3 regions of the Alteromonas alvinellae genome follow, and region 2 is predicted to be linked to each of the others. Evidence: predicted binding sites of a transcription regulator. Region 2 holds the regulator's gene; each other region holds the start of a gene.
The links. The regulator sigma-54, encoded in region 2, starts transcription at its own class of promoters, with help from an activator protein. The targets are predictions, from matches to a motif close to GTTGGCACGNNNNTNGNNT.
Positions count from the first base shown of each region.

Region 1: a site for sigma-54 is predicted at 769-787, ahead of ACX5KA_RS02190 (flagellar assembly protein T N-terminal domain-containing protein). Genes of this name have one in related genera too.
Region 3: a site for sigma-54 is predicted at 1,008-1,026, ahead of glnK (P-II family nitrogen regulator). Genes of this name have one in related genera too.

Region 1 covers NZ_CACSIH010000031.1:1,221-3,428, reverse strand. Annotated here, with positions in the region: gene flgN (flagellar export chaperone FlgN) at 1-8, shown strand, start outside; gene ACX5KA_RS02195 (LPP20 family lipoprotein) at 55-540, opposite strand; gene ACX5KA_RS02190 (flagellar assembly protein T N-terminal domain-containing protein) at 839-2,023, shown strand.
Region 2 covers NZ_CACSIH010000203.1:53,685-55,892, reverse strand. Annotated here, with positions in the region: gene lptB (LPS export ABC transporter ATP-binding protein) at 1-275, shown strand, start outside; gene ACX5KA_RS14815 (RNA polymerase factor sigma-54) at 349-1,830, shown strand; gene hpf (ribosome hibernation promoting factor) at 1,861-2,148, shown strand; gene ptsN (PTS IIA-like nitrogen regulatory protein PtsN) at 2,162-2,208, shown strand, end outside.
Region 3 covers NZ_CACSIH010000200.1:77,766-79,973, reverse strand. Annotated here, with positions in the region: gene ACX5KA_RS14515 (hypothetical protein) at 1-850, opposite strand, end outside; gene glnK (P-II family nitrogen regulator) at 1,093-1,431, shown strand; gene ACX5KA_RS14505 (ammonium transporter) at 1,464-2,208, shown strand, end outside.

The DNA of each region.
Region 1 (2,208 bases), on a different contig from region 2:
GCGCTTAGGCCCTATATACCAAGGTAGCCTGCGCTGCTTTATATCGCCCCATTCCTAATAGTATTTTACGTCTTTGACTCTTCTTGGCTTCGCGGTAGATAAATAAATATCATAAACTTGCTGCATATCTAAAGAGAGTTCTGTCACGTAGGTGTCCTCCCCTACCGGATAAGTTTTGACGACTTCAGCGCCTCTTATCACGCCTTCAACTGAGGCTCGCAACGATTCCGACTCTACAACAAGATGGGAAACTGATTGGCTGCCTTCAATTTTTTGACCATAAACTTGTTCTGTGAGTTCTCTGTATGCATCTAATTTTGACGCTTTCATTGCCATTATCAATTTCATACTATCACTTTCACCTCGCTGAGATGAAATCGGCGCATAGCCAATGGCCTTCAGAACGGGATAGCTTTCTGGCTCAACCGTCTCCCACTCGACATGTTTATCAATAATGCCACAGCCACTTATACTGAGAGCGAAACCGAGAATGGAAGACTGAATAAACACTTTCGATTTTTTCAATTTATTCAAGCACATGAATCTAAACCTCAATTTGCATCAATAACAGGTTACTGACGGCTTAACTATTTGTTAGCTTCTATTAGATACGCTATGACAACGCTCGATGGCCTGTTTGACCTAACGCCTAATTTTTCGGTATTCACCGATTCGCCTGCCTACATCAGGCACGCATTTACTCGCTGATATAGCCCAAAGAAAGCAAGATGTGCGCCCATTTTAACTTATTATAGAAAACCCACATCACTTGGCACTTTTTTCGCATAGTTCGTGGTATTAATCTGGCGCATAGACTGAGCAACAATAGGAGTGTGTGGTGCAACGCATAAGCAGAACAACTCTGGCGAAATTTTTTAATATTGCTGTGGCGGTAGTTTGCCTATTAGTTTTTTTTATTGGGCAAGCGCATGCCGCGTGGTATGAGGCCACGGGGCAAGCAGTTGTGCTAGATGGTAATAAAGAAGCAGCTAAACGCACGGCCACGCAAGAAGCGTTAAAACAAGCAATGCTGTTTGCCGGCGCTTCAGTGCACAGTGTTGCCAAACTCACCAATGGATTGCTTAAAAACGAAGAAATGACAATCCGCTCTACCGGCGAAGTTAATCAGCTTGAGCTAGTTAACGAAACCTTTAACGGTGAGGTAATTACCGTGCGTGTCGGAGCCGATATTTTTCCTAAAGGTAAGACGTGCGATGCACAGCTTGATGAGAAACACTTCGCCACTACACACTTTAGAATTAGAAATAGAGGTCATTTGACCCATGGCAATATGCCTAATTTCGACAAAGCTTTCACTCAGCGACTCGTAGAGGCAATGAAAGCTCAAACCAACAACCTTAGCATTACTTATGTTGCACCTCATACGGCAAAATTTGACAGCCGGTTTACCGCAGAGAATATACGCACCCTATCGGCCCAAAGTAACACTCAGTTTGTGATTATTGGTGTTATCGACGATTTAAGTATGGGCCCAAAAGATACCCCGCCTGTGTTTACACCGTGGCGTGATAGTACACCAGAGCGCGCGTTCTCAATGTCACTTCAGGTTTATGATGGAATAAATGGGGGCCTGCTTTATACCTCGTCGTATAGAAACCAAGAAGAATGGACGTTTGACAGATTCGAAGATGTTGATGAGTTTTCGTCAACCTTTTGGCAGTCCCGCTATGGTCAAGCCATTGACGTAAGCATCAGCGAGGCAATAGAAGACATCAAAGAATCCACTGCTTGCCAGCCTATAACAGGCAGGGTAATTAGCGTTGCGAACAACAAAATTTCAATTTCTTTAGGGAGAGATAATGGCATTTCTGAGAAAGATGAACTATATCTTTATCAAGCTAAAGAAGTAATAGATAACCTAGGCAGAACGTACCTTCAGTATGCTGTCTACCCTGGCACGTTTATTGTGGACCGTGCCTTTGGCAATTCATCAACGGTGGTAAACACAGGTACAGGCGTTATCGCGAACATCCAAGAAAATGATTTTGTAGTAAAAAAATAACCTCTAACAAATAAATCCCCTAGCAAATTCATGGTTGGTTTATCAGCATAGCCGTGTTATATCTATAACAACGTATAACAATCAATACTTAAGTTTAATGTTCGTCCTAGTAACCTCATTTATACTTTAGTCTAAAAATAATCAAAACCATGACCCTTTCCCTATTTGCGTCGCACTGCTTAGCT
Region 2 (2,208 bases):
CTTTGGCCGCAAAACCACAATTTATTTTGTTAGACGAACCATTTGCTGGTGTTGATCCAATATCAGTTAATGATATAAAGAAGATAATACAACATCTTCGGGATAGGGGCATTGGTATCCTTATCACAGACCATAACGTACGCGAAACATTGGATGTTTGCGAGAAAGCGTACATTGTGAGTCATGGCGAGCTTATTGCGCAAGGAACGGCGGAACAGGTTTTAAGTAATCAAAAAGTAAGGGATGTATACCTAGGCGAACAATTCAGGCTATAGTTAGTGTAACCGAATTGTCATTTTTCAGTTTAGCTCTGGTATATTTAATTTAGAGCATTTAAATAAGACGTAGATGAAACCATCTTTACAGCTAAAATTTAGCCAACAACTTACCATGACACCACAGCTTCAGCAGGCAATTAAACTGCTGCAGCTTTCTACGCTTGATCTCCAGCAAGAGATACAAGAAGCACTCGATTCAAATCCACTATTGGAAGTGGAAGAAGGCAGTGACGAGCCACAGCTAGAAAAGAACAATATCGACAACGATGACAGCGGCTCTGAGGCCACTGCTTCTGCGTCTAGTGACACGTTAGAAGCGGGTGATGCATTAGAGAAAAATGACCTTCCCGACGAGCTACCTATCGATAGCACGTGGGATGAATATTACTCAGCTTCATCTGCGCCAGCGCCAGGCCCGTCTAATGACGACGAGCAAATCTTTCAAGGCGAAACCACTGAAGATATTCAAGAACATCTTCTTTGGCAAATGCGCCTTACTCACTTTTCAGACACTGACCGCGCAATTGCCACTGCTATCATCGACTCTATAGACGAATCCGGTTATCTAACCGTTACCCTTGAGGATATTTTAGAAGCAGTAAATGACGACGACTTAGAAGAGCCAATAGAGATGGACGAAATAGAGTGCGTACTTAAACGCATTCAGATGTTTGACCCCATTGGCTCAGGTTCCCGAACGCCTCAAGAATGCCTTATGGTGCAGTTACGTCAGTTTTCAGACGATACACCGTGGCTTGCTGAAGCAAAGCAACTGATTGAAGAGTACTCTGACTTACTGAGCAGCAAAGACTATCGTACGCTTATGCGTAAAAGCCGATTGAAAGAAGATCAGCTACGCGAGGCAATGCGTTTACTGCAAACCTTGAATCCTCGCCCAGGTAGTGCTTTAGTTACTAAAGAGCCTGAGTACGTTATTCCTGATGTCTCAGTAACCAAGAAAAATGGCCGTTGGGTGGTTGAGCTGAACCCCGACAGTCTGCCTAAATTAAGCGTTAATCAACAATACGCTGCAATGAGTCGCCGTGCCAAGAATAGTAGCGATTCACAATTCATCCGCTCACACATGCAAGAGGCTAAGTGGTTCATAAAGAGCCTTGAATCTCGTAACGAAACCTTAATGAAGGTTGCAAACTGCATTGTGCAGCAGCAAATGGGCTTTTTTGAGCACGGCCCGGAAATGATGAAACCAATGGTGCTAAATGATGTCGCAGAAATGGTAGATATGCACGAATCCACTATTTCGCGAGTGACAACGCAAAAGTACATGCATACGCCACGTGGAATCTTCGAATTGAAGTATTTCTTCTCAAGCCACGTTGCAACAGAGTCTGGTGGTGAATGTTCATCTACAGCGATTCGTGCATTGATCAAGAAATTAGTGGCTGCGGAAAATCCTAGTAAGCCGCTAAGTGATAGCAAGATTGCTTCATTGTTGGCCGAACAAGGCATTAAAGTTGCCCGGCGAACAATAGCAAAGTACCGGGAATCGTTGTCGATCCCGCCGTCGAACCAACGCAAAAGCCTTATTTAATCGGGCTTAATAATATAAGGAAGACGAAATATGCAAATCAACCTTACTGGTCATCATGTCGAAATCACCGACTCTTTGCGTAATTATGTCGATACGAAGTTCAGCAAACTTGAACGTCACTTTGATCACATTTCTAATGTGCATGTCATCCTGAACGTTGAAAAATTAAATCAAAAAGCCGAAGCGACCGTTCATTTAAGTGGCGCTGAAGTATTCGCATCCTCAGAAAATACCGACATGTATGCGGCGATTGACAGCATGGTTGATAAACTCGACCGGCAGGTAATCAAGCATAAGGAAAAACTGAAAAAACATTAGTAGTTAATTAAGCATGGATATACAAGCCATCGTAAGTCTGGACCGCACCGAGTGTGCGGT
Region 3 (2,208 bases), on a different contig from region 2:
CATTTAATCCGCTTACCCGAAGTTTATTGAGTCTGGCTTCTATGAAACGTTTGTGGTCGTCCATATTGGTGCATTCTAAGGTTCCACCAGCAATTCCACTCAATATCGCCAAAGTTTTATTGGTCGTACTGCTACAGTTTACGCGTTTTGAAGGGCGTCGATTTTCATTAGCTTGTATTTGCTGTGTGCTTGGCCCGCTAAGCACAGGACTATTTTTACGCTCTTGAAATGCTTTTGCTGCCTGTTCTGCGTCTTCAGCGACTTTGTCACTGTGATAATTTTCAAAGTAGAGGGCTGCGCCATCTTTTACCGACAGATTCAACGAGCCTGCGCGCCGATTTACGTCTTTTGATAAAGTGGGCGACGGCAGTGTATTAGTCGGCTTACTTTCAACGGGTACCTGCTGTTTATCGGGCTCAGCATTTTTCTGCTGCTTGGACGCAGGGCTTTCTACAATTTCATTCGTACTATCAGGTGCTTCAGTCGCTTTGGTTGCATCAGGCTTCAACTCAATTTCTTGCCTTTTAGGGGAAACATCGATTGGTTTAGTTTCTTGTGGTTTAGCTTGGGCAGGAGGGCGTGGAACGGGGGGATAGTAAAGTCTGGCGCTTATCTCCGGCGTTCGCTCCAAAACATTTACTCGTGCTTTTTGGTTATTGATGCCCATTTGAGAAAGTATGACCACTACGATGACCCCAATCACATGTGCACAGCCCGAAACTAATAGTGGACGCCACGCCGTTTTCTTTGCAACGGAATGGTGGTCAATGCTGCGCTCAGGCGCAAAGAAAGATGGGGTGATAGTCGTCATAGTAAACAACAGACCATGGGCCCTATCGAATAGTTCCATCCTAATTTCATCGCACTTTTTAGTCCTCTCACCTTACCGCAACCTCATACCGCTTCAAAATTGGGCAAATTTTTAACAGTGCACCATTAGTGTGCATTATTTTTGTGCGTTCATGAGGCATTTGCTTATATGTGTTTGATTTATTTGGATAATAATTTATGGCATGGCTCTTGGTTTAACTTCCCGTAGTTGGAAACACGACCATAAATCACAGAATAACCAAAATAAACTGGGAGCAACTCATGAAACTAGTTACAGCGATCATCAAGCCGTTCAAGCTAGATGACGTTCGTGAAGCCATTTCAGAAATCGGTATTGACGGATTGACCGTTACCGAAGTGAAAGGTTTCGGACGTCAAAAAGGACACACTGAACTTTACCGCGGAGCGGAATATCAGGTGGATTTTCTACCTAAAGTCAAACTGGAAATTGCTGTTCAGGATGATCAAGTAGAACGCCTGGTAGAAGCCATCGTTGGCGCTGCCAAAACAGGCAAAATTGGAGACGGCAAGGTGTTTGTTTACGACCTTGAACATGCCGTTCGTATTCGAACTGGTGAGTCGGATAGCGACGCGCTGTAAGCCACAACGATATTTTTGCGGAGAAAACCATAATGGAAATCACTTTTGAACTTGGGTATGCGCTAGATACCTTTTATTTTCTAATCTGCGGTGCACTGGTTATGTGGATGGCTGCGGGTTTTGCGATGCTTGAAGCAGGTCTTGTTCGAGCGAAAAACACCACAGAAATTCTAACTAAAAACGTAGCGCTATTTGCTATCGCCTGCACTATGTACATGATTTGCGGTTACGGCATTATGTACGGTGGTGGCGACTGGGGTCCATTCCTAAGCGGTATCATGGCTGATGGCGCAACAGGTGTCGCTGAAGAGCCAGCAACCTATGCACCTTCTGCTGACTTCTTCTTCCAGGTAGTATTTGTTGCAACAGCAATGTCTATCGTATCTGGTGCGGTAGCTGAGCGTATGAAGCTTTGGGCATTCCTAGCGTTCGCAGTTGTTATGACGGGCTTTATTTATCCAATGGAAGGTGCTTGGACATGGGGCGGCGAAGCTGTATTCGGTATGTATACGCTTGGTGACCTTGGTTTCTCTGACTTTGCAGGTTCAGGTATTGTTCACATGGCTGGTGCAGCTGCTGCTCTTGCTGGTGTTCTTGTGCTTGGTGCTCGTAAGGGTAAATACACAGCTGACGGTAAAGTAAACGCGATTCCAGGTGCAAACTTACCGCTTGCAACTTTAGGTACATTTATCCTGTGGATGGGTTGGTTTGGCTTCAACGGCGGTTCAGTACTGGCTACTGCAACTGTTGAAAGTGCAAACTCAGTAGCGATTGTAT